DNA from 3 places in the Janthinobacterium sp. LPB2021202312-11-4 genome. Region 3 is predicted to be linked to each of the others. Evidence: predicted binding sites of a transcription regulator. Region 3 holds the regulator's gene; each other region holds the start of a gene.

Region 1 (10,260 bases), on a different contig from region 3:
CTCTCTATATCCGGTTGATCGCGCAGAATGGCCGCAATCGCGGTATCGCCCAACACCGCCCAGACGCCGTCGCTGAGCAGCACAAAACTCTCGTTGAGCCGCAGTTCGCCATCAAGAAAATCCAGCACCAGATGCTGATCGAGCCCCAGCGCTCGCTTGAGCACATGTTGCATGCCTTGTTGATCCCAGACGTGATCCTCGCTGACCCGTTGCAACTGATCGGCGTGCCAGCGATACACCCGACAATCGCCGACATGGGCCAGGGTAAACCGCCTGCCGCGCATGACCAAGGCACTGACCGTGGTGAGCAGCGGTTGCCCGCCGCCATTGGCCTGCAACCATCGATTCTGTGCTGACAACAGGCGCTCCAGCGCCTCGGCCACGGCCCAGGTTTCCGGGGTGGCGTAGTAATCCAGCGCCAGCGCCTGCAAGGTCGAACGGGCGGCAAGGCCACCATCGGCGCACTGGCTGACGCCGTCGGCGATGGCGAACAGGTAACCCTTGCTCGCCGCCAGCGCCGGGGCGGGGGTGACCAGGCGCAGGGCGTCCTGGTTCTCTTCGCGGGGCCCGGTGGCGCTGGCTTCGGCGAAACTCAGTTGCAGGCTCATCGATGCCTCAGACCCGAGCCGCTGTCACGGCAGCCGAACCCCAGGTGGTTCTCCAGCGACGTTTTACCCCGTGCAGGCCGAACCAGGCGAGTACGCCGAGGCTGGCGAACAACCACAAGGCCAGTTGATAGCTGCCGGTGCTTTGCTTGATTGCGCCCATGCCTGCCGCGAGGGCGAAACCACCGATGCCGCCGGCCATGCCGATCAAGCCGGTCATCACACCGATTTCGCGACGAAAACGCTGCGGAACCAGTTGGAAAACCGCACCGTTACCCGCCCCCAAACCGAGCATGGTGCAGACGAAAAGTGCCAGCGCCGCGTAGGAATTCGGCAGGTTAAAACCCACGGCCGCGATGCAAATCGCTGCCACGGTGTACATCCCCAGCAACGTGCGAATGCCGCCAAAGCGATCCGCCAGGGCGCCGCCCAACGGCCGCATCAGGCTGCCGCCGAACACACAAGCGGCGGTGTAGTAGCCCGCAGTGACCGGGCTCAGGCCATATTGGTCGTTGAAGTAGCCGGGCAGGGCGCTCGCCAGGCCGATGAAGCCGCCGAAGGTCACGCTGTAGAAAAACATGAACCACCAACTGTCGCGGTCGCCCAAGGCTTTGAAGTAGTCAGCCACGGATTTGGCTTTCGGCCGTTCCGGCGCGTTTTTGGCCAGCCAGGCGAAGACGATCAGGGTCAGGATCAACGGGATCAGCGCGAAGCCGAACACGTTGCTCCAGCCGAACGCGGCGGCCAGTACCGGAGCGATCAGTGCCGCAAGCACCGTGCCCGAGTTGCCGGCACCGGCAATGCCCATGGCCTTGCCCTGATGCTGCGGTGGATACCATTGCGACGCCAGCGGCAGGGCCACGGCGAAGGACGCACCGGCCATGCCGAGGAACAGCCCCAGCACCAGCGCCTGTTCGTAACTGTGGATGCCAAGTTTCCAGGCGCCAAACAATGCACTGATGACGATCACCTGGCCGATCAGCCCGGCGGTTTTTGGCGACAGGCGATCAGCCAGCATGCCCATCAGGAAGCGCAGCACGGCACCGGCCAAAATCGGCGTAGCCACCACCATGCCGCGTTGTTGAGTGGTCAGGTGCAGGTCGGCGGCGATTTGCACCGCCAATGGCCCGAGCAGGTACCAGACCATGAAACTCAGGTCGAAATAGAGGAAGGCCGCGAACAATGTCGGGGTATGGCCGGATTTCCAAAAGCTTGATTTCATCGCGCACCTCAGCTGTAGGGAGTCTCGAGAAGGAGTCATGAGCTTGCAGGTGGGGCGCCGCTACGGCCGCACCACCGGCCCCGGTCTCTGGGGCCAAAAACAAAAAAACGCCGCCACCGAATCCGCCATGGGCGAATGAGGTGAGCGACGTCTTTGTCGTAGGTGGGGCAACCGCCGTTGGTTACCTGTATCGATTACTTAGCCAGATCTGTGCCAACCGGTGAAACCGTGTCGAGGCCATTCGCGGGCAAGCCTCGCTCCTACAGGATTTTGTGCAATTCGAATGTTGTGATCGACACAAACCTTGTAGGAGCGAGGCTTGCCCGCGATGGCGTCCTTCAGCCAAGCAATTCACTCATGGCAATAATCTGCTCTGCCACCTGGATCAGCTTCTGCTGGCGGCTCATGGCTTGGCGGCGCATCAGGGTGTAGGCCTCTTCCTCGTTGCAGTCCTTCATCTTCATCAGCAGCCCCTTGGCCAGCTCGATGCGCTTGCGCTCGGCCAGTTGCTGATCCCGGGCATGCAGTTGCGCGCGTAAAGCCTGGTCGCTTTCGAAGCGGGCCATGGCTACGTCCAGAATTGGCTGCAAGCGTTGTGCGTGAATGCCTTCGACGATGTAGGCACTGACCCCGGATTTGATCGCCTGGCGCATCACGCCGGGGTCGTGCTCATCGGTAAACATCACGATCGGCCGGGGCTGATCACGAGAAACCAACACCACTTGCTCCATCACATCGCGGCTCGGTGACTCGGTATCGATCAAAATCACGTCCGGGCGCACCGTTTCGACGCGTGCAGGCAGGTCGATGGTCAGGCCGGACTCGTCAATCACCTCGAACCCGGCCTCGGTCAGCGCGGCTTTCAAGCGTCCGACTTTCTTCGCGGTGTCGTTGATCAGCAGGATACGCAACATAGTCGTGGTCTCCTGTCAGCGGCTGGCGAGCAGGGGCGAGCTGTCGCTCATGGCATGCAGTTTGAAGCTGCGGGCATAGCCGGCCGGGTCCGAGCCGTCCCAGATTTTGCCGTCGATCAACTGACTGCTACGCATTTCCTGGCCCCAGGCTGAGATGCCCAGCGCCGTCGCGGCATCACGATATAAGTCTAGTTGTTGGACCTGACGGGCCACGCCGAGGTAATCCGGGTCTTCGCGCAGTAAGCCCCAGCGGCGGAACTGGGTCATGAACCACATACCGTCGGACAGATACGGCAAATTGACCTCGCCGCCGCCATGGAAGCGCAACGCGTGCGGGTCTTGCCAGCGATTGCCCAGGCCGTCGTCATAATCCCCCAGCAAGCGCGGTTCGATGCAGTCCAGCGGCGCGTCGAGGTACTCGGGGGCGCTTAATAGCTGTGCGGTGCTGCGGCGGTTTTCCGGGTTTTCTTCAATAAAGCGGCTGGCTTCGAGGATTGCCATTACCAGCGCCCGGGCGGTGTTGGGGTATTGCTCGACAAAGGCGCGGGTGCAGCCGAGGACTTTTTCCGGGTGATCGGGCCAGATGGTCTGGGTGGTTGCCAAGGTAAAGCCGAGGTTCTGTTTGACTGCGCTGGCGGACCACGGCTCGCCGACGCAGAACCCGTCGATGCGCCCGGCTTGCAGGTGCGCGACCATTTGCGGCGGCGGCACCACCACACTGTTGACGTCTTGCAGCGGATGGATGCCCTGACTCGCCAGCCAGTAATACAGCCACATCGCGTGGGTGCCGGTCGGAAAGGTCTGGGCGAAGGTCAGTTTTGGGCGAGTTTGGTGCACGTGCCGATCCAGTGCTTCAGGACTGGTCACGCCCAGCGCCTGCAAGCCGTGGGACAGGTTGATGCTCTGGCCGTTCTGGTTCAGGCCCATCAGCACCGCCATCTCGGTGGGCGCGACACCGCCAATGCCCAAGTGCACCGCATAAATCAGACCGTAGAGGCTGTGGGCGGCGTCGAGTTCGCCGCTGACCAGTTTGTCCCGCAGGCTGGCCCAGGATGACTGGCGCTTGAGGTTCAGGGTCAAGCCATAGGGTTGGGCGAAGCCCTGAGTGGCGGCGACCACCACCGAGGCGCAGTCGCTGAGGGCCATAAAGCCTACGTCGATCGAGGACTTTTCCGGGGCATCGCTGCCGTTGACCCAGGCCAACGGGCCGACTGTGGTTTCATTCATCGGATTACACCTTCCAAAAAAAAGCGTCGTCCCAGGTCCCTGCGTGAGCAGAACCGGGTGACGACGCCATTGTCCGTCGACTCATCCCGTCGTTGGCATGAGTACTGATGCCTGAGCCGGTGCAAGGCATATGCCATCGAGCATTGATTTGCGAGTGCGCCTCGCAAGCAGCGCCGTTGCCCGGCTATAATCGCCGCCTCATTTCGCCGTCATTCGAGTCAAACCCGCCCATGTACACCCTGGCCCGTCAGCTGTTGTTCAAACTTTCCCCGGAAACCTCCCACGATCTGTCCCTGGACCTGATCGGCGCGGGCGGGCGTTTGGGCCTCAACGGCTTGCTGTGCAAGGCCCCGGCGAAAATGCCGGTGAAGGTCATGGGCCTGGAGTTCCCGAACCCGGTGGGTTTGGCGGCAGGTCTGGACAAGAACGGCGCGGCCATCGACGGTTTCGCCCAGTTGGGTTTCGGTTTCGTTGAAATCGGCACCATCACCCCGCGTCCGCAACCGGGTAACCCGAAACCACGGATTTTCCGCTTGCCGGAAGCCGAGGCGATCATCAACCGCATGGGGTTCAACAACCTCGGTGTTGATCACTTGCTGGCTCGCGTTGCAGCGGCCAAGTTCAAGGGCGTGCTGGGTATCAACATCGGCAAGAACTTCGATACACCGGTTGAACGGGCGGTGGACGATTACCTGATTTGCCTGGACAAGGTCTACGCCCACGCCAGCTACGTGACGGTGAACGTCAGCTCGCCGAACACTCCGGGCCTGCGCAGCTTGCAGTTCGGTGATTCGCTCAAGCAATTGCTCGCCGACCTGGCGCAGCGTCGCGCCGAGCTGGCGTTGCGTCACGGCAAGCATGTACCGCTGGCGATCAAGATCGCCCCGGACATGACCGACGAAGAAACCGCGCAGGTCGCCCAGGCGCTGATCGAAACCGGGATGGACGCGGTGATCGCTACCAACACCACCCTGAGCCGTGTCGGCGTCGAAGGCATGGAGCATGGCGACGAGGCGGGCGGTTTGTCCGGCGCGCCGGTTCGCGACAAGAGCACCCACACGGTTAAGGTCCTGGCGGCAGAATTGGCCGGTCGTTTGCCGATCATCGCCGTGGGCGGCATCACCGAAGGCAAGCACGCGGCTGAGAAAATCGCTGCCGGCGCGAGCCTGGTGCAACTCTATTCGGGCTTCATCTATAAAGGCCCGGCGCTCATCCGCGAATCCGTCGACGCCATAGCAGCCTTGCGCTAACCCCCCGTAGGAGCTGCCGAAGGCTGCGATCTTTTGATCTTGCTTCTCGGCAATCCTTGGGTGAACACAAGATCAAGATCAAAAGATCGCAGCCTTCGGCAGCTCCTACAGGGTGTGTGTTCCGGCTGGGTAGTCATTGAAGCTTTACAGGCATAAAAAAGGGCACCTCGAAGGTGCCCCTGGGCCGGAGCCCGCCGTCCGGATGGGACGTGCGTGGTTAAGGTGTTACGTATTCAAATGATTGTGTTGCAGTGTCAGGCCCTTTGTTAGCCAACGGCGTGAAGTTCGTTGAGTCTATGGATTCCCGCAGTGCCGGTCATACCGTCCCAGTTGTCGCCACGTCCTTCTCGCCAGCCATTGATCCAGGCTTGGCGTACCGACGGTAGAGTAAATGGGCAAAGCTCACGGGATTTGCCACCAACGCCATATTGATATCCGCGCAAAAATGCTCTTTCCAACGGATCACGCTTAAGTCTTCTCATAGGGTGTTGCCCTCACTTGTTGACTGTATTTATCGCGTCGACCTCAATCGAGGTCTGGCAGAAAAATTCTGCCGTTGGCGGCTCGCTGCCGGCGTCGCGAGCCAAGGTGTTGACGTCGTTGCGGCGTCAACCTGTGTTGAGTTCTAACCAATGCGTCACATCGAGGGAATGATCGTTTTGTCATAAGGACGTAACCATAAAGATGCTATGGCCATAAGTAACAAGGCGTTTGTAACGTGTTTGTTGCTCAAAGCCCCGGTATGATCGGCCCCGAGCTAAATGATGGGGTTAATCCTTTAGTGAGAATGGCCCACCGTTGCACTCGGGTACTATTCGACGAAGGGTCGCTTTATGACATTTTGTTGCATCAACTTTTTTATCTGCCCTGACATCTAAGCTCTTTTAACCCGAGCAGTCAGGGTGGGACGGCACACTTTCGTGCCACGCGGGCGCTCTTTTAGAAAAGCGCTTGATTGAAAACCGGGCCGGCAATGCGTTGTCGGTTCACTTAGCCAAAGGCTCTGAAATTCCAATGTCCGATCAATTCGAAATCTTCCTCACTTGCCCTAAAGGCCTTGAAGGCCTGCTTATCGAGGAAGCCGTCGGGCTTGGCCTTGAAGAAGCGCGTGAACACACCTCGGCCGTGCGCGGCATGGCCACCATGGAAACCGCTTATCGCCTGTGCCTGTGGTCGCGTCTGGCGAACCGGGTGCTGCTGGTGCTCAAGCGTTTCCCGATGAAAGACGCCGAAGACCTGTACCACGGCGTGCTCGACATCGAGTGGCAAGACCACATGCTCAACGACGGCACCCTGGCCGTCGAGTTCAGCGGTCACGGTTCGGGCATCGACAACACCCACTTCGGCGCCTTGAAAGTCAAAGACGCCATCGTCGACAAACTGCGCACTCCGCAGGGCGACCGTCCGTCGATCGACAAACTCAACCCGGACCTGCGCATTCACCTGCGCCTGGACCGTGGCGAAGCGATCCTCTCCCTCGACCTGTCCGGCCACAGCCTGCACCAGCGCGGCTATCGCTTGCAGCAGGGCGCGGCACCGCTGAAGGAAAACCTCGCGGCCGCCATCCTGATCCGTTCCGGCTGGCCACGCATTGCGGCCGAAGGCGGCGCGCTGGCTGACCCGATGTGCGGTGTCGGTACGTTCCTGGTAGAAGCCGCCATGATCGCCGCCGATATGGCACCGAACCTGCGTCGCGAGCAGTGGGGCTTCACCGCTTGGCTGGGCCACGTCCCGGCCCTGTGGAAAAAACTCCACGAAGAAGCCACCGAACGTTGCGCCGCTGGCCTGGCCAAGCCACCGCTGTGGATTCGCGGTTACGAAGCCGATCCGCGCCTGATTCAACCGGGCCGCAATAACGTCGAACGTGCCGGTCTGAGCGAGTGGATCAAGATCTACCAAGGCGAAGTCGGCACTTTCGAACCGCGCCCGGACCAGAACCAGAAAGGCCTGGTCATCTGCAACCCGCCGTACGGCGAGCGTCTGGGCGACGAGGCGAGCCTGCTCTACCTCTACCAGAACCTTGGCGAACGCCTGCGTCAGGCCTGCCTGAACTGGGAAGCGGCGGTGTTCACCGGCGCCCCGGACCTGGGCAAGCGCATGGGCATCCGCAGCCACAAACAGTATTCGTTCTGGAACGGCGCATTGCCGTGCAAGTTGCTGCTGATCAAGGTCACCCCGGATCAGTTCGTCACCGGCGAACGCCGCACCCCGGAACAGCGCCAGGTCGAGCGCGAGCAGGCTGAAGTCGAAGTCGCCGACAACGACGTGGCACCGGGCAAGTATGAGAAGTACAACAAGAACGGCAATCCGATCAAACCGGCACCGGTGGTGATCGAGCAACCGCGCTTGAGCGAAGGCGGGCAGATGTTTGCCAACCGTTTGCAGAAAAACCTCAAGGCCCTGGGCAAGTGGGTCAAGCGTGAAGGCATCGACTGCTATCGCGTGTATGACGCCGACATGCCGGAATACTCGATGGCCATCGACCTGTACCAGGATTGGGTCCACGTCCAGGAATACGCCGCGCCGAAAACCATCGACCCGGAAAAAGCCTCGGCCCGCATGTTCGATGCCTTGGCCGCCATTCCGCAGGCCTTGAACATCGACAAGAGCCGCGTGGTGGTCAAGCGTCGCGAGCGTCAGAGCGGCACCAAGCAGTACGAGCGTCAGGCTGCTCAGGGCAAGTTCGTCGAGGTGAATGAAGGCGGCGTCAAGTTGCTGGTCAACCTGACCGACTACCTCGACACCGGTCTGTTCCTCGACCACCGCCCAATGCGCATGCGCATCCAGAAAGAGGCCGAGGGCAAGCGTTTCCTCAACCTGTATTGCTACACCGCGACGGCCAGTGTCCACGCGGCCAAGGGCGGTGCGCGCACCACCACCAGCGTTGATCTGTCGAAAACCTACCTCGACTGGGCGCGCCGCAACCTGTCGCTGAACGGTTTCTCCGACAAGAACCGCCTGGAGCAGGGCGATGTGATGGTGTGGCTGGATGCCTGCCGCGATGAGTTCGACCTGATCTTTATCGATCCGCCGACCTTCTCCAATTCCAAGCGCATGGAAGGGATTTTCGACGTGCAGCGTGATCAGGTGCAGTTGATCGACCTGGCCATGGCGCGCCTGGCCCCGGGCGGCGTGTTGTACTTCTCCAACAACTTCCGCAAGTTCGTGCTGGAGGAGAACCTCACCACCCGTTATGCGGTCGAGGAGATCACTGACAAGACCATCGATCCGGACTTTGCCCGCAACGGCAAGATCCACCGCGCCTGGAAAATCACGGCCCGCTGACACTCGGCCTGATTGGATCCACAGAGCCTTGATTTTTAAAGGCTCGTGGATTCTTTCAGCGCTGGTCAAATTAGTGGCTAATAGCTATAACTCAAGCATGGCCAAAGGGCTTTTCCGGCACCTGGCGTTTTGAGTTGCGTTTATGTCGTTGCACGCCGTGCGCCCCAAGATCCTGGGTTTTATCAGCGAAGACGTCTCGGCCTGGTTGGTCGCGATACTGGTATTGCTCGCTGGCGGGATTCTCACCGGGTTGCTGGCCTGGGCCACGCTGAACCTGTTTCACCATCAATTACGGCAACGCTTCCAACTGCTGGCCAGTGAACGTTACAGCCGTATCGAAGAGCGTTTCGAAGATCAGGAGCAGCGCCTCGATGGCCTGCGCCGGTTCTTTGCCAATTCCGAATCGGTGTCCCGCGCCGAATTTGACGGTTACACCCAACCTTTGCTGCACCGCACCCAGGCGTACTCGTTCGCCCAGCGGGTGAGCCGTGAGGAACGCCCGGCGTTTGAGCGCCAAGTGCGTGCCGAAGGCTTGAGCGACTTTTCCATCCGGGAACTCAATGCTGACGGCGCACTGCAACTGGCGGCCGAGCGCAGTGAATACGTGGTGGTGCTTTACAGCCAGACGCAAAGTCGACTCGGTTCGCCGCTGGGATATGACTTGCTCGCCCAACCGCTGCGGCGAGCCACGCTGGAACGGGCGGACGCGCGCGGTGGCATGGCGGTTTCTCAGCCGATGCACCTGGTGAGCGTCGAGCCGGCCTATGCCCGGGGTGTGCTGCTGGTGGCACCGGTCATTCGGCGTGAAAGCCCTGAACCGGCCGCGATCAAGCCGTATGGTTACGTCATGGCCGTGATCAGCATGCACCAGTTGCTGGCCGATGGTTTGCCGGAGGCGGGGCATGACTATCTGACGGTGCGCATCCTCGACTTATCCACAAACGATCAGCACGAAGTGTTGTATGAGTCGGCGAATTCGCCGGCCGTCAGTGAGCTGGCCACCAGTCGGTTGCTGCGCCTGGCCGACCACGACTACCAAGTGGACATCCAGCCCAGCGAGGCCTTCCTGCAAGCCAACCATTCTTCGGTGAGCAGCCTGGTGGTGCTCGGCGGCTTGCTCAGCCTGTTGCTCAGCGCCTTGCTCTACGTGCTGGTCAGCCAGCGTCAGCGCGCGCTGAAAATGGTTGAGCAACGCACCGAGGAACTGCGCGCTCGCGAACAGGAGCTGCGCGGTACCCATGGCCAGTTGCGCGGCGTGCTGAATGCCGCGACCCAAGTAGCGATCATCGCCACCGACTTGCGCGGGGTCATCAGCACCTTCAATGCGGGCGCCGAGCAGATGCTCGGTTACAGCGCGTTTGAAGTGGTGGGGCACATGACCCTGGAGAGCCTGCACTTTCCCCGGGAACTGGTCGCCCGCTCGGCCGAGTTGAGCGCCCGCTATGGCAAGTTGATCCCGACCTGCCAGGCGATGCTGGTCGAGGGCGGCGAGGAGGGTGGTCACGAAGCCCGGGAGTGGACCCTGGTGCGCCAGGATGGCAGTCACCTTGCGGTGAACATGCTGGCGACCCCGGTGCTGGACGAGCAGGGCCTGTGGGTCGGGCACCTGGCGATTTGCATCGACATCACCGAACGCAAGCGCGTGCACGAAGCCCTGGCGGCGCGGGACTTGCTGCTGAAGAAACTCAGCGCCCACGTGCCCGGCGGCATCTACCAGTTCAAGATGGAATTCGACGGCCGCTTCAGCGTGATTTATG
Region 2 (10,260 bases), on a different contig from region 3:
GGGAACGCCATGGACGCTTTTAACTACCGTGACGGTGAACTGTTCGCGGAAGGCGTGGCCCTGTCCGCCATCGCCGAACGCTTTGGTACACCGACTTACGTCTACTCCCGCGCCCACATCGAAGCCCAGTACCTGGCCTATGCCGATGCGCTGGCCGGCGTGCCGCACCTGGTGTGCTTTGCCGTCAAGGCCAACTCCAACCTGGGTGTACTGAATGTCCTGGCCCGTCTCGGCGCCGGTTTTGACATCGTCTCCCGGGGTGAACTGGAACGGGTCCTGGCCGCTGGCGGCAGCCCCGACAAGATCGTGTTCTCCGGCGTCGGCAAGACCCGTGAAGACATGCGTCGTGCCCTGGAAGTCGGCGTGCATTGCTTTAACGTCGAGTCCACCGATGAGCTGGAACGCCTGCAAGTGGTCGCCGCCGAGCTGGGCGTTCGCGCGCCAATCTCGCTGCGCGTGAACCCGGACGTCGATGCCGGCACCCACCCGTACATTTCCACCGGTCTTAAAGAGAACAAGTTCGGCATCGCCATCGCCGATGCCGAAGACGTGTACATCCGCGCCGCGCAACTGCCAAACCTGGAAGTGCTGGGCGTCGATTGCCACATCGGCTCGCAACTGACCAGCCTGCCACCGTTCCTCGATGCCCTCGATCGCCTGCTGGGCTTGATCGATCGTCTCGGCGAGTGCGGCATTTACCTGCGTCACATCGATCTCGGTGGCGGCGTCGGCGTACGTTATCGCGATGAAGAGCCGCCACTGGTGGCCGACTACATCAAAGCCGTGCGCGAGCGCTGCGACGGTCGCGACCTGGCGCTGGTGTTCGAACCGGGCCGCTTCATCGTCGCCAACGCCGGCGTATTGCTGACCCAGGTCGAGTACCTCAAGCACACCGAACACAAAGACTTCGCCATCGTCGACGCGGCCATGAACGACCTGATTCGCCCGGCGCTGTACCAGGCCTGGATGAATGTCACCGCCGTGCGTCCTCGCGATACCGCCGCTCGCGCCTACGACATCGTCGGACCGATCTGCGAAACCGGCGACTTCCTGGCCAAGGAGCGTGAACTGGCCCTGGAAGAAGGCGACCTGCTGGCCGTGCATTCGGCCGGTGCCTACGGCTTTGTCATGAGCTCCAACTACAACACCCGCGGGCGTACCGCCGAAGTGTTGGTGGACGGTGATCAGGCATTTGAAGTGCGTCGCCGTGAGACGGTAGCCGAGTTGTTTGCCGGCGAAAGCCTGCTGCCGGAGTAAAACCATGCTGCTGCGTTTTACCAAGATGCACGGCCTGGGCAATGACTTCATGGTCCTCGACCTGGTCAGCCAGCACGCGCACATCCTGCCCAAGCACGCCAAGCAATGGGGTGATCGGCACACCGGCATCGGTTTCGACCAGTTGCTGATCGTCGAAGCCCCGAGCAACCCGGACGTGGATTTCCGCTACCGGATCTTCAACGCCGACGGTTCCGAAGTGGAGCAGTGCGGCAACGGTGCGCGCTGCTTCGCCCGTTTCGTGCTCGACAAGCGCCTGACCGCCAAGCGGCAGATCCGTGTCGAGACCAAAAGCGGCATCATCGAACTGGACATCCGCAGCGACGGCCAGATCGGCGTCGACATGGGCGCCCCGCGCCTGGTGCCGGCCGACATTCCGTTCGAAGCCGAAGGCCAGGCCTTGAGCTATCAACTGGAAGTCGACGACATCACGGTCGAACTGGCCGCGGTGTCCATGGGCAACCCCCACGCCGTGCTGCGGGTCAGCGACATCAATAACGCACCGGTGCATGAACTGGGCCCGAAAATCGAAAACCACCCGCGTTTCCCGGCGCGGGTCAATGTCGGTTTTCTCCAGGTCATCGACCGGAACCGTGCGCAACTGCGCGTCTGGGAACGCGGGGCCGGGGAAACCCAGGCCTGTGGCACCGGCGCCTGTGCGGCTGCAGTGGCCGCGATCAGCCAGGGGTGGATGGATTCGCCGCTATTGATCGACCTGCCCGGCGGGCGCCTGTCCATTGAATGGGCAGGGCCTGGCCAATCGGTGAAGATGACCGGTCCGGCAGTGCGTGTATATGAAGGACAAGTGCGTCTTTGAGTGAGCCAAACCCATGACCGATAAGCCTCAGGTACCCGCCCGACAGCCCGACGAATCAGCGTCCGAAAGCCTGGAGGCGGCGGCGATTGCCGCGTACCTGGAGGCTCACCCGGATTTCTTCGTCGAACACGAAGAACTGCTCCCGGCCTTGCGTATTCCCCACCAGCGTGGCGACACCATTTCGCTGGTGGAGCGCCAGATGACCATCCTGCGTGACCGCAACATCGAGCTGCGTCACCGCCTCTCGCATTTGATGGACGTCGCCCGCGACAACGACCGCCTCTTCGACAAGACCCGCCGCCTGATCCTTGCGCTGATGGACGCCACCAGCCTGGAAGACGTGGTGATCAGCGTCGAAGACAGCCTGCGCCAGGATTTCCAGGTGCCCTTCGTCAGCCTGATCCTGCTCGGTGACAACGCCATGCCAGTGGGCCGCTGGGCCACCCACGCCGAAGCGCAAATCGCCATCGGCGGCCTGCTTTCGGAAGACAAAAGCGTCTGTGGCAGCCTGCGTGAACACGAACTGGACTTCCTGTTCGGCGAAGAACAACGCAAGCAGATCGGCTCCACCGCCGTCGTCGCCATCAGCCATCAAGGCATCCACGGCGTCCTGGCCATCGCCAGCCGTGATCCGCAGCACTACAAGAGCTCGGTCGGCACGCTGTTCTTGAGCTACATCGCCGAAGTCATGGGCCGCGTGCTGCCACGGGTCAACAACTCCCTACGCTCGGTACGCTGATCGTGGAACGACAACTGGACGCTTACTGCGAACACCTGCGCAGTGAGCGACAGGTGTCGCCTCATACGCTGTACGCCTACCGCCGCGACCTCGACAAAGTGCTGGGCTGGTGCGTCAAACAGAACATCGACAGTTGGGCGGCACTGGATATCCAGCGCCTGCGCAGCCTGATCGCGCGTCTGCATTCACAAGGCCAATCGTCCCGCAGCCTGGCGCGGCTGTTGTCGGCGGTGCGCGGGCTCTATCACTACCTCAATCGCGAAGGCCTGTGCGATCACGACCCGGCCAACGGCCTGGCGCCGCCCAAGGGCGAACGTCGCCTGCCGAAAACCCTCGACACCGACCGCGCACTGCAACTGCTGGAAGGTGCCGTGGAAGATGACTTCCTGGCGCGGCGGGACCAGGCGATTCTGGAGTTGTTCTACTCCTCGGGCTTGCGGCTTTCGGAACTGACCGGGCTCAACCTCGATCAACTCGACTTGGCCGACGGCATGGTTCAAGTGCTCGGCAAGGGCAGCAAGACACGACTGCTGCCGGTCGGCAAAAAGGCCCGCGAAGCGCTGGAACTGTGGCTGCCAATGCGCGCCATGACCAACCCGGCGGACGAAGCGGTGTTTGTCAGCCAGCAAGGCCGGCGCCTCGGCCCACGGGCGATTCAGGTGCGGGTCAAGGCTGCCGGCGAGCGCGAACTGGGGCAAAACCTGCACCCGCACATGCTGCGGCACTCCTTCGCCAGCCACTTGCTCGAATCTTCCCAGGACCTGCGCGCGGTGCAGGAACTGCTCGGCCACTCGGACATCAAGACCACCCAGATCTACACCCACCTGGACTTCCAGCACCTGGCAACGGTCTACGACAGCGCCCATCCACGGGCTAAACGCATTAAGGGCGATGAGTCATGAGAATCCAGTTGATCACCTTCGACCTCGACGACACCCTGTGGGACACCGCCCCGGTGATCGTCAGCGCCGAAGCCACACTGCGCGAATGGCTGACCGAGCACGCACCGAAGCTGGGCGCGGTGCCGGTGGAACATTTATGGGCCATTCGCGAACGAGTACTGAACAACGAACCGGGCCTCAAGCACCGCATCAGCGCTTTGCGTCGGCGGGTGCTGTTCCATGCGCTGGAAGAGTCCGGTTACGACCATGGCCAGGCTTCGGACCTGGCGGATCAGAGTTTCGAGGTGTTTTTGCATGCCCGGCATCAGATCCAGGTATTTCCCGAGGTCGAGCCGACCCTGGAGATCCTGGCCAACCATTACGCCCTCGGCGTGGTGACCAATGGCAATGCCGATGTCAGCCGGCTGGGGCTGGCGGACTACTTCAAGTTTGCGTTGTGCGCCGAAGACATCGGCATCGCCAAGCCTGATGCGCGGCTGTTTCACGAGGCCTTGCAGCGCGGCGGCGCAACAGCCGAGACGGCAGTGCACATTGGCGATCATCCGGGGGATGACATCGCGGGCGCCCAGCAAGCCGGGTTGCGCGCGATCTGGTTTAACCCGACGGGCAAAGCCTGGGAAGCGGATCGTTTGCCGGACGCGGAGATCCGTAGCCTGACCGATCTACCCGCACTGCTGGCGCGCTGGAACGCGGTTTCCGCCTGACCACAACCCCGTAGGAGCAAAGCTTGCTCGCGATAGCGGCCGGTCGGCCAACGTCCATTTTGAATGTGCTGGCCTCATCGCGAGCAAGCTTTGCTCCTACAGGGGCGGTGTCACGCCTTTTATCCTCGCCCATGAAAAAGCCCGCAGCGACGGCGGGCTTTTTCAGCAAGCAAGTAACAGGCGCTTAGATAGGCCGGCTGCCGTACTTGTTATCAGGCTTCTTGGGCGGATCGGCGACCACATTGGCCTCCACTTCCTGCACCTTGCCACCTTTGGCCAGGAACTCTTCCATGGCCTTGGCCAGGGCATCGCGCTCCTTGTTCTTGGCTTCGACGCTCGGCAACTCATCGACCGACACCGCAGCCTTGGCTTTGCCTTTGGCGGTCGGGGCCGGCGTGTCTTCGCCACCATCGTCGTCAGCAACGTCTTCCGCTGCTGCTTCCAGGCCTTCTTCGGCCTCGTCTTCGTCACCTACTTCGAGGTCGTCGTTTTCCAGATCATCGTCGCTCATGTTCTACCTCATGACTTGCGAAAAGCAGATTAGTTATAGCCCAGCTTCGCCATCTGTCGAAGGCCGCCGGAAAAAATTCTACAGCCGCCGGTAACCAGCGGTTTATGCCTCTTCACCGTGCACGGTGGCGAGGACTTTACGGGCACCGCCAAAATCACGGTGCTCGCCCAGATAAACGCCTTGCCAGGTGCCCAACGCCAGTCGGCCCGCCGAAATCGGCAAACTGAGCTGACAGCCAAGTACGCTGGCCTTGAAGTGCGCCGGGAGGTCGTCCAGGCCTTCGTCGTTATGCTCATAGCCGTCTGTTCCTTGTGGGATCAGACGATTGAAAAATCGTTCGAAGTCGCGACGGACCGCCGGATCGGCGTTCTCGTTGATGGTCAACGACGCCGAGGTATGCTGCAGCCACAAATGCAACAGACCGACCCGACACGCCTTGAGTTCAGGCAGGCCGGCGAGTAACTCGTCCGTTACCAGATGAAAGCCCCGGGGCCTTGCCCGCAGGGTAATCAGAGTCTGTTGCCACATACAGTTCTCCGCACGTTCGGGGCGCATTCTAGCGCGCTCTGGGAAAAAACAAAGGCCCTAATATTCCTGCAATGCTGTAAGTTTTTCGCCTCAGAAAAACGCTCGCCGTAAACACGACATAAGCCGTAGGAAAAAACCTTTGAGCAACTTCGTTAACGACAAATCCCGGACAAAAAAATGCCCGGCGAGCCGGGCAAGTTTTTGAGTGCGCGTCTTACAAGTTGTAGCCGCGTTCGTTGTGTTGTGCCAGATCGAGGCCGACCGCTTCTTCTTCGTCAGTCACACGCAGACCCATGACGGCGTCCAGGACCTTGAGGATGATGAAGGTGACGATCGCGGTGTAGATCACCGTGAAGCCCACGCCTTTGGTTTGAATCCAGACTTGAGCGGCGATGTCGGTAACGGTGCCGAAGCCACCCAGGGACGGTGCTGCGAACACACCGGTCAGGATCGCGCCGAGGATACCGCCGATACCGTGCACACCGAAGGCGTCCAGGGAGTCGTCATAGCCGAGTTTGCGTTTCAGGGTCGTGGCGCAGAAGAAGCACACCACGCCAGCCGCCAGGCCGATGATCAGCGAGCCCATCGGGCCCACAGTGCCGGCAGCCGGAGTAATGGCCACCAGACCGGCAACCACACCCGAGGCGATGCCCAGTGCACTTGGTTTGCCGTGGGTGATCCACTCGGCGAACATCCAGCCCAGTGCTGCGGCGGCGGTTGCGATTTGAGTCACCAGCATCGCCATACCGGCGGTGCCGTTGGCCGCAGCGGCGGAACCGGCGTTGAAGCCGAACCAGCCGACCCACAACATCGCCGCGCCCATCAGGGTGTAACCGAGGTTATGCGGTGCCATCGGGGTGGTCGGGAAGCCTTTGCGCTTGCCCAACACCAGGCAGGCAATCAGGCCAGCCACACCGGCGTTGATGTGAACCACGGTGCCGCCCGCGAAGTCGAGCACGCCCCAGTCGCCCAACAGCGAACCCGGACCGCTCCAGACCATGTGCGCGATTGGCGCGTAAACCAGGGTGAACCAGACGCCCATGAAGACCAGCATCGCGGAGAACTTCATCCGCTCGGCGAACGCACCGACGATCAGCGCCGGGGTGATGATCGCAAAGGTCATCTGATAGGTAACAAACACTGCCTCAGGGAACAGCGCCGCCGGGCCAGTAATGCTGGCAGGCGTGATGCCCGCGAGGAAGGCCTTGGCAAAGCTGCCGACAAAGGAGTTGAGGTTGACGACGTTGGCTTCCATCCCCGTGGTATCGAACGCCATGCTGTAGCCATAAATGAACCACAGGATGGTGATCAGACCGGTAATGGCGAAGCACTGCATCATCACGGAAAGAATGTTTTTGGACCGAACCATGCCGCCGTAGAACAGCGCCAGACCAGGAATGGTCATGAACAGCACAAGGGCAGTCGAGGTCAGCATCCAGGCGGTATCGCCGGAATTGAGGACTGGAGGTGCCACCGGATCTGCCGCCATGGCCAGGCCGGGCATTACGATGGACAACAGGGCTCCTAGCCCTGCGAATTTACGCAGAGTCATATTGTTTTCTCCTGGGGCGTTGGGTTTGTGGCGGCTTAGATTGCGTCGGTATCGGTTTCGCCGGTACGGATGCGAATCGCCTGTTCCAGATTGACCACGAAGATCTTGCCGTCACCAATCTTGCCGGTGTTGGCTGCCTTGGTTATCGCCTCGATAACCCGGTCAAGATCCTTGTCGTCAATGGCGACATCAATCTTCACCTTGGGCAGAAAATCGACCACGTACTCCGCGCCGCGATACAGCTCGGTGTGACCCTTCTGCCGACCGAAGCCTTTGACCTCAGTAACGGTAATGCCCTGCACGCCGATCTCGGACAACGACTCGCGTACATCGTCCAGTTTGAACGGCTTGATGATGGCAGTGACTAGCTTCATGAAAACTCTCTCCCGAATTGGTGGACTTGCCCCAGGAAAACAAACCCGACTCAAGTCTAAGCGCAGTGCCTGGCTTTGTAACGCATCGTCGGCCCAACCTGCCCGTCCGACGCCAGCTAACCACTCCGTGCGAAACTTCCCCGTTCCACGTGGCGCACTGCATTCGTCACAGCGACTGCATCAGTGCATGGGTCACTAGCGACTAAGCAGAAAGCTTGCCATCTCGCCAAAACCCACTGAATTCAATCCCTTGGCCGCTGTCGCAAGCCGCTTCGCGCCACTGCCAGCGGGATTACGCACAACAACAGTGCGTTGCCGTCCGTCCGCCTGCGCGAAAAGCGTGCATCCGTGCCTGCGGATTTGACTATAGACACTGCGTGATACACTGCCCGCCATTGTTTCCAGGACCTTTCCCATGCTCGCGCCCAAAGACTTCCTCGACGCCCTGAGCGGCACCGCCTCCCGCCTCTTCAGCGGCGAAACCCCGCTGCCGAAAAGCGAAATCGAAAGCCAGTTCAAAGCCCTGCTGCAAAGCGGCTTCAGCAAGCTGGATCTGGTGAGCCGGGAAGAGTTTGATAGCCAGATGGTTGTGCTCGCCCGCACTCGCGCACGCCTGGAAAGCCTTGAGACAAAGGTCGCCGAGCTGGAAGCGAAGCTCAACCCGCCAGCCGAATAACCCGGCTGACAATGCGCTCTCCCCGTAGGAGCTGCCGAAGGCTGCAATCTTTTGATCTCAGCCCCGCAAACATCTCGGCAACGTCCTACAAAGATCACTACCTCCGTCCGATAGCGTCGTGAAGCTCCGGCTCCTAAGCTCATTCTCAGCTGACTTATTCAGCACTGGGTTTGGCGACCTGGAAGCTTAAGGCGTACGGCGACCATCGACGGCGGATTTACTTCCGCCACATCGAGTCATGGCGGCTGTGCGTGGGAGACCTTCAGGTCTGCCGGGTTCCTTTTGCTCCGGTTCGCCAACCCGCGTACAGCTGCCACCCAATCGTTTGGCGACGATTGACGGCAGCCCCTTTAGCAAAAGGAGTTGTATCGATGAATAGCGACGACACGTACCTGATTCCCCATGTTTTCACCCGCCACAAACTCCACCTCCACGCCCTCCTGATTGAAAACCAACCCTGGTTCAGCGCCCGCGACCTTGGCCGACTCTTGCGCCTGTTCCTCGACGAACGCGCCGTCCGCAAACTCGACCCCGACCAACATCAAACCCTGCAAATACTCATCCACGGCACTATCGAAAACACCCTGCTCATTAGCGAGTCCGGTGTCTACGCACTGCTGATCTACCACTACTGCCCCGAATACCGAGGCCTGCGCGAATGGCTGACCCACGACGTAGTGCCCGCCCTCCGAGATGCCCAATACCCGACCACAACCGAACGCCCGATCCTGAGCCTGCTGAACTGGCCGGAGATGTCATTGAGTTTGCTGCACTGGAATAACCAGCCGTGGATTCGGTTGCAGGATGTTCCGCACATGCTGCCGGAGGGTGAGCGGCCACGACGGGCGGGGGATCTGCCGTGGTGGAAGCGTGCATCGCGAATGCTCCAGGCATTCTGACGACAAAGAAAAACCCACGCTTACAGCGTGGGGTTTCGTTTGAGAGCAGAGGATCAGGCGCAGTGCGGAAGACGCTCGACCTGACTTGGAACATGAAGCTCCTAACTTTCATACAGATCGAAAAACCGCCCCAGCCGAAGCCGGGGCGGTTTCCACCGGGTCAATCCTTACTGCGGATCATCCCAGCGGTCCCGCAGAAACTCGTACAGGCGAAAAGCCCATAGCGCGTTCCTAACGAGGCTCCACATATGTTTAAGAAACTTAGACATACTTTGGCCCTCCTTGCGTGAGGCCAAACCTCCAGTGCACTTTCCGGCGTACGCGCACCTTTGGGCATACATGTGGGTGTATGCGTCGAGGCGGCCGGGTGTGGGTTCCTCAAAACCAACACCGGCACGATTCTCACACCGTGTTGAGGAACATGAAAATCTTTACGCCCCCGGCCACACTTCGCGATCACCCACTTATTGAGCCTCATCGCGGCGAATGCTATCCCAGTTCATTCAGTACTTACCTTTCAAATCTTCTAACGAGTTGTATCAATTCATGAAATGGAAAACGCCCTTTCCAGCTCTCGCAGTTGTTAGCGCCTACCCTTAGCAGATTCGTTATTGACGCTTGCCGGGATGATCAAATTTGAATAGGCTTCCCATCGTGGGTGTATGCGTTGAGGAAGCACAGGCCTCGGCCTCACCGAAGCCTGCAAATAAAAAACCGTCTCCTCAAGGCGGTTTTTTTTCGCCTGCGATTTAGCCTTCACCGACGTCCTTCATCTCTCCAGGCAACGTCCTACAACAACCTCATCCCGCGACTGATTACGTCAGCACTCCCCTCTCCCTTACGCTTTACCCACCAAAAAGACACTCGCAACATCCTGCGAAAGTTTGGCTCCTGCGCCGCCTCACCACCCGACTACCCTTCAAACACCGCAGGAAGCGGTTCCCGTAAAAGCTCAAGGAACGACCATGTCCCTCTCCATCGTCCACAGCCGCGCCCAGATTGGTGTTGATGCGCCCGCCGTTACTGTAGAAGTCCATTTGGCCAACGGCTTGCCGTCGCTGACGATGGTCGGTTTGCCTGAAGCTGCCGTAAAGGAAAGCAAGGATCGGGTGCGCAGCGCGATCATCAATTCCGGCCTGCAATTTCCGGCGCGGCGCATCACGCTGAACCTCGCCCCGGCGGACTTGCCGAAGGACGGCGGGCGGTTCGATCTAGCGATTGCCTTGGGGATTCTCTCGGCCAGTGTGCAGGTGCCGACGTTGACGCTGGATGACGTGGAATGC
Region 3 (10,260 bases):
CGCCTGATCGAACATTACCTGGCCGAAGGCCGGTATCTGGCCTGTTGCACGGCAACCTCTCCCTGGACCATCGCCGAAACCTCCTTCCGCTTACTGCTCGACACCGCTGCCGATGTCGCGCTGCCCTGGCATTGGCGCACTTACTGCCTGGACCAGGCCTGGCGCCCCTTGCGGGAACTGGAACGTCTCTCTCTGTGCAAATGCCGCCTCAAACGCTGGCAGAGCTACACCTGGCAACTGGCGACCTGCGAGTTGCAGCCTTCGATTCCTCTTATAGAACTGGTGCAAGGATTCAGTGATGACCAAGACACGTATTGAGCGCGACAGCATGGGCGAGCTGCAAGTCCCGGAAAACGCTCTCTATGGCGCGCAAACCCAGCGCGCCGTGGATAACTTCCCGATCAGCGGCAAACCTATGCCGGTGCAGTTCATCCGCGCGTTGATCCTGGCCAAAGCCGCTGCGGCCCGGGCCAACGTCGAACTCAAGCAGATCAGCGAATCCCAGGGCAAAGCCATCGTCGATGCGGCGCAAGGCTTGCTCGAAGGCGATTTCATGCAGCACTTCCCGGTGGATATCTTCCAGACCGGTTCCGGCACCAGTTCGAATATGAACGCCAACGAAGTAATCGCTACCCTGGCCAGCCGCTTGCTCGGCGAGCCGGTGAACCCCAACGATCACGTCAATTGCGGCCAAAGCAGCAACGACATCATCCCGACCACCATCCACGTCAGCGCCGCACTGGCGTTGCACGAGCAATTGCTGCCGGCGCTGGTGCATCTGGTGCAGGTGATCGAGCGCAAGGCCGAGCAGGTTCACCACCACGTCAAAACCGGCCGCACGCACTTGATGGACGCAATGCCGGTACGCATGAGCCAGGTGCTTAACGGCTGGGCGCAACAGCTCAAGGCCAACATTGGCCATTTGCAGGATCTGTTGCCGAGCCTGCAATCCCTGGCGCAGGGCGGCACGGCGGTGGGCACTGGCATCAATGCGCATCCGCAGTTTGCGGCGCGTTTCAGCCAGCAACTCAGCGAACTGACCCACGTTCAGTTCAAACCGGGCAAGGATCTGTTCGCGCTAATCGGTTCCCAGGACACGGCGGTCGCGGTCTCCGGCCAGCTCAAGGCCACCGCCGTGTCGCTGATGAAAATCGCCAACGACCTGCGCTGGATGAACTCCGGCCCGTTGGCCGGCCTCGGCGAAATCGAGCTCGAAGCCCTGCAACCGGGCTCATCGATCATGCCCGGCAAGGTCAACCCGGTGATCCCGGAAGCCACCGCGATGGTCGCCGCTCAGGTGATCGGCAACGACACGGTGATCACCATCGCCGGTCAGTCGGGCAACTTCGAATTGAACGTGATGCTGCCGATCATCGCCCAGAACCTGCTGAGCAGCATCGAGTTGCTGGCCAACTCCAGCCGTCTGCTGGGTGACAAGGCCATCGCCAGCTTCAAGGTCAACGAAGCCAGGCTCAAGGAAGCGCTGTCGCGCAACCCGATTCTGGTTACAGCACTCAACCCGATCATTGGTTACCAAAAAGCCGCGGAAATCGCCAAGAAGGCGTATCAGCAGGGCCGTCCGGTGATTGATGTCGCCCTGGAACACACCGATCTGTCACGCAGCCAACTGGAAGAGTTACTCAATCCAGAAAAGCTCACTGCAGGCGGCGTGTAATCACCGCTACCGCTTTGGAGGCTCATCATGGAGCACTGGAAACGCACGATCGAAAGGGCTAATCGCTGTTTCATGCAGGGCGAATTCGTCGATGCCCGCGAGGCTTACTTGCAGGCGCTGGCGCTGGCCCAGGTGTTGTTCGAGCGCTGGGCGGATGCCGACGAAGCGGTGGCTGCTTGCGTTATTTCCCACCACAACCTGGCGGATTTGCACTTGCGCCTGAACCAGCCGGAGGAGAGCGCCGAATACCTGTGCGCCATCCACCAGCGTTTATTGCAGACCATGCAGGACGAGCGCCTGGCCCCGGCCCTGCGCAAAGCCGCGTTGCGCCAGAGCAGCAAAACCTACGTCGAGCTGCTGAATTTCATCAGTGAACACGGCGAATACCCACGTACCCATCGTTTGCTGCATATGGATGCTGCGTCGCCCCGGCATCAGCCCGCCCCCTATCAACATGGAGTCCATTGAACATGGCTTTTACCTTGCCTGCCTTGCCGTACGCCTACGACGCCCTGGAACCGCACATCGATGCGCAAACCATGGAAATCCACTACACCAAGCACCACCAGACCTACATCAACAACCTCAATGCTGCGGTCGAAGGCACCGAGTTTGCCGACTGGTCGGTAGAAAAACTGGTGGCCAGCGTCCAGCAACTGCCGGAAAAACTGCGCGCCGCCGTGATCAATCAGGGCGGCGGTCACGCTAACCATTCGCTGTTCTGGGAAGTCATGGCGCCCAACGCCGGCGGCGAGCCTGACGGTGCGCTGGCCAAGGCAATCGACGAACAACTGGGCGGTCTGGACAGTTTCAAGGACGCCTTCACCAAAGCCGCGCTAACCCGTTTCGGCAGTGGCTGGGCCTGGCTGAGCGTTACGCCGCAAAAGACTCTGGTGGTTGAAAGCAGCGGCAACCAGGACAGTCCGCTGATGAACGGCAACACCCCGATTCTCGGCCTCGACGTTTGGGAGCACGCCTATTACCTGCGTTATCAGAACCGTCGCCCGGAATACATCAACGCGTTCTACAACGTGATCAATTGGCCCGAAGTCGCTGCGCGCTATCAGGCTGCGCTGGTTTAAGTCATCTATAACAAGAATCCAAGGCCGACTATGGGCACTGAAACACTGGCGATCGGTAGCGGGCGAATGTTTCGTTACGCACTGGGATCGCTGTTATTGCTGGCGGGTATGACGTTGTTGGTGGCCCAGGGATTGGCGTGGCTCGACCTTGAGCCCAAGTTGCTGCGTGCCCTGCAAGGAGGGGCGATTTGCGCCTTGGGTACGGCGTTGGGCGCGGTACCGGTGCTGGTGATTCGGCGTATGCCGCTGGCGGTCAGTGACACCTTGCTCGGGTTTGGCGCCGGGGTGATGCTCGCGGCGACGGCGTTTTCGTTGATCGTCCCTGGTATTGCCGCCGCCGAAAGCCTGGGGCTGACACCCTGGGCGGCCAGCGGCTTGATCAGCTTCGGCATCCTGCTCGGCGCATTCGGGTTGTTTCTGGTGGATCGCAAGGTCTCCGGCGCCAGTCCGGAAATGCTCGTCGGCACCTTGCAACGCCCGGTGATCCCGCCGCGCATCTGGTTGTTCGTGTTCGCCATCATTGCCCACAACATTCCCGAAGGCATGGCGGTCGGGGTTTCGGCCGGTGGCGGCATGCCCGACGCGGACAGTCTGGCCATGGGCATCGCTTTGCAGGATGTGCCCGAGGGGCTGGTGATTGCGTTGGTGTTGGCCGGGGCAGGGATGTCGCGGGTCAAGGCGTTCCTGATCGGTGCGGCGTCAGGTTTGGTTGAACCGGTTTTCGCACTGTTGTGTGCGTGGCTGGTGAGCCTGGCGGAACTGCTGTTGCCGTTGGGGCTGGCGCTGGCGGCCGGGGCAATGCTGCTGGTGGTGACCCATGAGGTCATACCCGAGTCGCGACGCAATGGTCACGACAAACTGGCCAGCCTGGGGTTGCTGATCGGGTTTTGTTTGATGATGGTGATGGACACGGCACTGGCATAAAAGATCGCAGCCTTTGGCCGCTCCTACAGGGTCGGCGCAGGAGCTGCCGAAGGCTGTGATCTTTTGATTTTTTTAACCGCCCTCGCCGAAGTAGTCGTTGATCAGGTTCACCAATGCCTGCAAGGCTTCGTCTGCCTGCTGACCCTCGGTGCTCAGGTGGATGATGGTCCCTTTGCCGGCAGCCAGCATCATCATCGCCATGATGCTTTTTCCGTCAACCATCGACTCGGGCGTACGTCCGACCCGGATCGTGCAATCCTTGAACTCGCCGGCCACGCCAACGAATTTCGCGGAAGCACGGGCATGCAGGCCCAGTTTGTTGATGATTTCAATTTCCAGAGCAGGCATCGCGGTGTGAATCCTTTAGCTGAGGTCGCGGTGGCGGACCTGGACGTTCTTCAGGGATTGTTGCAGGGCCTGGCCCAGACGTTCGGTCAGGTAGACGGAGCGGTGATGCCCGCCGGTGCAGCCAATGGCAACGGTGACGTAGGCGCGGTTGCTGGCGGCAAAGCGCGGCAACCACTTGAACAGGTACGTGTAAATGTCCTGGAACATATCTTCGACGTCCGGCTGCGCCGCCAGGTACTCGGCCACGGGCAGATCAAGCCCTGACTGTGCGCGTAGCTCCGGCTTCCAGTAAGGATTGGGCAGGCAGCGCACGTCGAACACTACATCGGCATCCACGGGCATGCCGCGCTTGAACCCGAACGACTCGATCAGGAACGCCGTACCGGGCTCGGGCTGATTCAGCAGCCGCAGCTTGATGGTATCGCGCAACTGATACAGGTTCAGGTTGGTGGTGTTGATCTTCAGGTCGGCCAAATCCGCGATCGGCCCCAGCAATTGGGTCTCGTCTTCGATCGCCTCGGCCAGTGAGCGATTGGCGTTGCTCAACGGGTGACGACGACGGGTTTCGGAAAAACGCTTGAGCAGGGTTTCTTCGTCGGCGTCCAGGTACAGCACATCGCACTGGATATGCCGGCTGCGGACTTCTTCCAGCAATTCAGGAAATCGTGACAAGTGGCTGGGCAGGTTGCGCGCGTCGATGGACACGGCGACCAGCGGCTGTGCCAGTTCGGTATGAATCAGCGCGCGTTCGGCCAGCTCCGGCAGCAGGCCGGCGGGCAGGTTGTCGATGCAGTAGTAGCCGTTGTCCTCGAGCACATCGAGCGCGGTACTTTTACCTGAGCCGGAACGGCCACTGACGATGATCAGGCGCATGATTAGTGACCGTTTTGCTCGCTCAGGACGACCTGATACAAGGCTTCGTTGCTCGGGGCACTGCGCAGTTTTTCGCGTACTTCCTTGCGATCCAGCATGCTGGCGATCTGGCGCAGCAGCTCAAGGTGCGCATCGGTGGCCGCTTCCGGGACGAGCAGGACAAACAGCAGGTCAACCGGGGCGCCGTCGATGGCGTCGAAATCGATAGGGGCATCAAGGTGCATCAGGGCGCTGATGGGCGAGGTGCAACCTTTGAGGCGACAGTGGGGAATGGCGATGCCGTTGCCAAAACCGGTGGAGCCAAGTTTTTCACGGGCAATCAGAGCCTCGAAGACATCTTGCATCTCCAGATCCGGGACTTCCCGGGCGATCAGGTTGGCAATTTGTTCGAGGGCTTTCTTTTTACTGCCGCCCGGCACGTTCACTAAAGAACGGCCGGGGGTCAGGATGTTTTCAAGTCGGATCATGGGTTGGGAGTGTTAACGACCGGTTGCGCCCTGGAGGAGGCTCTGGGTCTTTTCCTTATGCTTTTTAAGTTGGCGATCCAGCTTGTCGGTCAGTAGGTCAATGGCGGCATACATGTCGTTATGCTCGGCATTGGCGACCACTTCTCCGCCGGGAATATGCAGCGTGGCTTCGATTTTCTGCAGCAGCTTCTCGACGGTCATCGTGACTTGCACGTTGGTGATCTTGTCGAAATGCCTCTCTAATCGGTCGAGTTTTTCGCCGATGTAGGTGCGCAGGGGTTCGGTCACTTCCAGTTGGTGTCCACTGATGTTGACTTGCATACAGCTTCTCCTTCGTTGCCAGTGCATAAAGCGGCAGGTAAAGGTACCTGCCACTGGAACGCTGTGGCGTGGCTTACATCAACCGCTTGCGTTCGCTCGAAGGCGCGATCCCTAAGGACTCGCGGTACTTGGCGACGGTGCGGCGAGCCACCTGAATGCCTTGTGCCTCCAGTAAACCAGCGATCTTGCTGTCACTCAACGGCTTTTTCTGATTTTCCGCCGCAACCAGTTTTTTGATGATCGCGCGGATCGCCGTGGACGAGCATTCGCCGCCTTCAGAGGTGCTGACATGGCTGGAGAAAAAGTATTTCAGTTCATATATGCCCCGTGGGGTATGCATGAATTTTTGCGTGGTTACCCGTGAAATCGTCGACTCATGCATGCCCACCGCTTCGGCGATGTCATGCAGGACCAGCGGTTTCATCGCTTCGTCGCCGTACTCCAGAAAGCCGCGCTGGTGTTCGACGATCTGGGTGGCCACTTTCATCAGGGTTTCGTTGCGGCTTTGCAGGCTCTTGATGAACCAGCGGGCTTCCTGCAACTGGTTACGCATGAAGGTGTTGTCGGCGCTGGTGTCGGCGCGGCGCACGAAACCGGCGTACTGGGCGTTGACCCGCAGCTTCGGTACTGATTCCTGATTCAGCTCGACCAGCCAGCGCTCGTTGTCCTTGCGCACGATCACATCGGGGACGACGTATTCGGCTTCACTGGACTCGATCTGCGAACCTGGGCGGGGGTTGAGGCTCTGGACCAGTTCAATCACCTGGCGCAGTTCATCTTCCTTGAGCTTCATGCGGCGCATCAACTGACTGTAGTCGCGGCTGCCGAGCAGGTCGATGTAATCGGTGACCAGGCGTTTGGCCTCGGCCAGCCAAGGTGTCTTGGCGGGCAATTGGCGCAATTGCAGCAACAGGCATTCGCCCAGGTTGCGGGCGCCGATACCGGCCGGTTCGAATTGCTGGATGCGGTGCAGGACAGCTTCGATTTCGTCCAGTTCGATGTCCAGTTCCGGATCGAAGGCTTCGAGGATTTCCTCAAGGGTTTCGTCCAGGTAGCCCTGATTGTTGATGCAATCGATCAAGGTTACGGCGATCAGGCGATCGGTGTCGGACATCGGCGCCAGGTTCAATTGCCACAGCAGATGGCTTTGCAGGCTTTCGCCGGCCGACGTGCGGGTGGTGAAGTCCCACTCGTCGTCATCGTTGCTTGGCAGGCTGCTGGCGCTGGTCTGGTAGACGTCTTCCCATGCGGTGTCGACGGGCAGTTCGTTGGGAATGCGCTCGTTCCAGTCGCCTTCCTCGAGGTTATCCACCGTCGGGGCGGTTTCCTGGTAGGAGGGTTCCGAAACATCGGCGTTGGGTTGCTGTTCGGCTTTGTCGGCCAAGGGGTCGGCGTTATCGAAGTCGTCGCCTTCTTCCTGGCGTTCGAGCATCGGATTGGACTCCAGGGCCTCCTGGATTTCCTGTTGCAGGTCCAGGGTCGACAATTGGAGCAGGCGGATGGCCTGTTGCAGCTGAGGTGTCATCGTCAGCTGCTGGCCCATTCTCAAGACTAGCGATGGTTTCATGGCAGGGGCTTAACACCTTATTCGCCGGCGCACATGCGCCATCCACTACAGGGCGCCGGAGCGCCAAACTTAAGCAAATTATATGCCCGAAACCGCAACGTTTGCCTAGAGCGCTGTAACAATAAAAAAGCTTTATCGAAACCGGCGCTCGGACAACTGCCAGACACTTCAGTGCTTACAGGCGGAACTCATGACCCAGGTACACTTCCTTGACCAGTTCGTTGGCCAGGATGGTGGCGGAGTCACCTTCGGCGATCAGTTGGCCATCGTTGACGATGTAGGCTGTTTCGCAGATATCCAGGGTCTCACGGACGTTGTGGTCCGTGATCAGCACGCCAATGCCCTTGGCCTTGAGGTGATGGATGATCTGCTTGATATCGCCGACCGAAATCGGGTCCACGCCGGCGAAAGGTTCGTCGAGCAGGATGAATTTCGGGTTGGTGGCCAGGGCGCGGGCGATTTCCACACGGCGGCGTTCGCCACCGGACAGGCTCATGCCGAGGTTGTCACGGATGTGGCTGATGTGGAACTCCTGCAGCAGGCTTTCCAGCTCCTTGCGGCGACCGGCCTTGTCGAGTTCCTTGCGGGTCTCGAGGATGGCCATGATGTTGTCGGCCACCGACAGTTTGCGGAAGATCGACGCTTCTTGCGGAAGATAGCCGATACCGGCCTTTGCACGACCGTGCATTGGCTGGTGGCTGACGTCCAGGTCGTCGATCAATACGCGCCCCTGATCCGCCTGTACCAGGCCCACGATCATGTAGAAGCAGGTGGTCTTGCCGGCGCCGTTCGGGCCAAGCAGGCCGACGATCTGACCGCTGTCGATCGACAGGCTGACGTCACGCACGACCTGGCGGCTTTTGTAGGCCTTGGCCAGATGCTGAGCTTTCAGAGTCGCCATTACTGGGCCTTTTTCGCGTCGGTTTTCGGCTTGGGCTGGATCACCATGTCGATACGCGGACGCGATTCGGTGACCTTGTTGCCCGTGGCGCGACCGGCGCTTGCCAGCTTCTTGACCGTGTCGTAGACGATTTTCTCGCCTTGGGTGACGTTGTTGTCCTTGTCGACAACTTTCGCCTTGTCGATCAGTACGACGCGGTTTTGCGCCGCGTGATACTGGATGGTCACGCCCCAGCCTTGAACAGGCTTGGTGTCGCCGGCGGTCTGCAGTTGCTCGAAGTAGGCAAGGTTGCCCACCGAGGTCACCACGTCGATGTCACCGGTCGGGGTGCGGGTGATGGTCACGGTGTTGCCGGTGACCTTCATCGAGCCTTGAGTAATGATCACATCACCTTTATAGGTGGCGATGCCTTGCTTGTCGTCCAGTTGGGCGTCGTCGGCCTGAATGCGGATAGGCTGCTCTTGATCGTTCGGCAGAGCCCAGGCGCTCACGCTTCCCAGTGCTGCGCCCAGACTGAGCAAAATAGGGAGAGTTTTAACGAGCCTCATACTGTCCTCTTACGTTCGATAGCAGGTGTATCCTGCTTTCTTTCAAATACGCTTTCATTCCGTTGCCAGTCGATACACCGCCAGCGCCGTCGATTCTAACGGGTTGCTCGGTCTGCGCATATTGCTGCTGCGGGAACACTGTCATGCGGGTGCTGGTAACAATCATTTCGCGGTTCTTTTCGTCGGTGCGTGCAATACGCACCGAGTCGATCAGTTCCACTTGAGTGCCATCCGGGTTCACTTCACCGCGCAAGCTGGTGACGTGCCATGGGAACTCGGTGCCGCGGTACATATTCAGGTCGGGGTTGGTCAGCAGTGTCACATCGCTTGCCTTAAGGTGCTCGACCTTGTCGGACGTCAAGTCGTACTGAAGGCCGCCGTCAGGCAGGTACTGAACGCTGTGGGCGTTCAAGGCGTAATAGTCGATCGCGCTTTCATCGACCTTGGCCACTGGCTTGTCGAGGAAGCGTTCCGGGCTGATGTTCCAGTAGCCGACCGCGGCAAATATCGCAGCGATGCAACCGAACAGCAGGAATCTGCGAAACTTTTTGCTCAGGATAAACATAATAGGCTCACAAATACGCGGCGTTGGCCGCATCGAGGCGGCCCTGGGCGCTCAGGATCAGCTCGCAAAATTCCCGGGCGGCACCCTCGCCACCACGGGCCTGGGTGACGCCGTGGGCGTGTTCGCGCACGAAACTGGCGGCATTGGCCACGGCCATGCCCAGCCCGACGCGGCGAATCACCGGCAGGTCTGGCAGGTCGTCACCGAGGTAGGCGACTTGCTCATAGCTTAGGTTGAGTTGGGCAAGTAGCTCGTCGAGTACGACCAGTTTGTCTTCGCGCCCCTGATAAAGGTGCGGGATGCCGAGGTTTTTCGCTCGACGTTCGACGACCGGGGTTTTGCGACCGCTGATGATAGCGGTCTGTACGCCGGCCGCCATCAACATCTTGATGCCTTGGCCGTCGAGGGTGCTGAACGTCTTGAATTCGCTGCCGTCTTCGAGGAAATACAGGCGCCCGTCAGTGAGCACGCCGTCCACGTCGAAAACCGCCAGTTTGATCTGTTTGCCGCGTTGCAGCAGGTCGGTGGTCATCACATTACTCCTGCACGCAGCAGATCGGAGAGGTTGAAGGCGCCGATCGGGCGGTCTTCCTTGTCCACGACTACCAGTGCGTTGATTCGGTGGTCTTCCATGATTTTCAGCGCCTCGGCCGCCAGCATGTCGGCACGGGCGGTTTTGCCGTGCACGGTCATGACTTCGTCGATGGTCGTGTGGTGGATGTCGATGGTGCGGTCCAGGGTGCGGCGCAAATCGCCGTCGGTGAAGATCCCGGCCAGTTTGCCGTCGGTTTCCAGGATGGCGGTCATGCCCAGACCCTTGCGGGTCATTTCCATCAGAGCATCCTTGAGCAGGGTGCCACGTTGCACTTGCGGCAGCTCTGCGCCGGCGTGCATGACGGTTTCCACTTTCAGCAGCAGGCGTCGGCCCAGTGCGCCGCCAGGATGGGAGAACGCGAAATCTTCAGCGGTAAAGCCCCGAGCTTCCAGCA

Evidence for each region. Region 3 encodes sigma-54, which starts transcription at its own class of promoters, with help from an activator protein. Its sites were predicted from a motif close to TGGCANGNAANCTGCTTT; they were not measured.
Region 1: V5E99_RS23245 (nitrate/nitrite transporter) is a predicted target of sigma-54. The motif match lies at 2,026-2,043, and genes of this name have one in related genera.
Region 2: glnK (P-II family nitrogen regulator) is a predicted target of sigma-54. The motif match lies at 7,606-7,623, and genes of this name have one in related genera.

What each region holds. Positions count from the first base shown of each region.
Region 1 is NZ_JBAGKV010000025.1:25,505-35,764, reverse strand. Features, by position in the region: gene V5E99_RS23250 (bifunctional protein-serine/threonine kinase/phosphatase) at 1-608, opposite strand, end outside; gene V5E99_RS23245 (nitrate/nitrite transporter) at 616-1,827, opposite strand; gene V5E99_RS23240 (ANTAR domain-containing response regulator) at 2,166-2,741, opposite strand; gene V5E99_RS23235 (CmpA/NrtA family ABC transporter substrate-binding protein) at 2,757-3,968, opposite strand; gene V5E99_RS23230 (quinone-dependent dihydroorotate dehydrogenase) at 4,199-5,218, shown strand; gene rmf (ribosome modulation factor) at 5,485-5,700, opposite strand; gene rlmKL (bifunctional 23S rRNA (guanine(2069)-N(7))-methyltransferase RlmK/23S rRNA (guanine(2445)-N(2))-methyltransferase RlmL) at 6,233-8,503, shown strand; gene V5E99_RS23215 (sensor domain-containing diguanylate cyclase) at 8,646-10,260, shown strand, end outside.
Region 2 is NZ_JBAGKV010000001.1:444,113-454,372, forward strand. Features, by position in the region: gene lysA (diaminopimelate decarboxylase) at 10-1,257, shown strand; gene dapF (diaminopimelate epimerase) at 1,262-2,092, shown strand; gene V5E99_RS02045 (DUF484 family protein) at 2,106-2,831, shown strand; gene xerC (tyrosine recombinase XerC) at 2,834-3,733, shown strand; gene V5E99_RS02055 (HAD family hydrolase) at 3,730-4,437, shown strand; gene sutA (dormancy-specific transcriptional regulator SutA) at 4,622-4,948, opposite strand; gene V5E99_RS02065 (secondary thiamine-phosphate synthase enzyme YjbQ) at 5,051-5,476, opposite strand; gene V5E99_RS02070 (ammonium transporter) at 5,691-7,028, opposite strand; gene glnK (P-II family nitrogen regulator) at 7,064-7,402, opposite strand; gene V5E99_RS02080 (accessory factor UbiK family protein) at 7,818-8,078, shown strand; gene V5E99_RS02085 (BRO-N domain-containing protein) at 8,450-8,977, shown strand; gene V5E99_RS02090 (YifB family Mg chelatase-like AAA ATPase) at 9,943-10,260, shown strand, end outside.
Region 3 is NZ_JBAGKV010000016.1:135,922-146,181, forward strand. Features, by position in the region: gene V5E99_RS18210 (hypothetical protein) at 1-318, shown strand, start outside; gene V5E99_RS18215 (class II fumarate hydratase) at 299-1,675, shown strand; gene V5E99_RS18220 (DUF2753 family protein) at 1,703-2,143, shown strand; gene V5E99_RS18225 (superoxide dismutase) at 2,146-2,757, shown strand; gene V5E99_RS18230 (ZIP family metal transporter) at 2,824-3,681, shown strand; gene V5E99_RS18235 (HPr family phosphocarrier protein) at 3,754-4,029, opposite strand; gene rapZ (RNase adapter RapZ) at 4,045-4,902, opposite strand; gene ptsN (PTS IIA-like nitrogen regulatory protein PtsN) at 4,905-5,369, opposite strand; gene hpf (ribosome hibernation-promoting factor, HPF/YfiA family) at 5,382-5,690, opposite strand; gene V5E99_RS18255 (RNA polymerase factor sigma-54) at 5,764-7,257, opposite strand; gene lptB (LPS export ABC transporter ATP-binding protein) at 7,433-8,158, opposite strand; gene lptA (lipopolysaccharide transport periplasmic protein LptA) at 8,158-8,649, opposite strand; gene lptC (LPS export ABC transporter periplasmic protein LptC) at 8,693-9,271, opposite strand; gene V5E99_RS18275 (KdsC family phosphatase) at 9,279-9,803, opposite strand; gene V5E99_RS18280 (KpsF/GutQ family sugar-phosphate isomerase) at 9,803-10,260, opposite strand, start outside.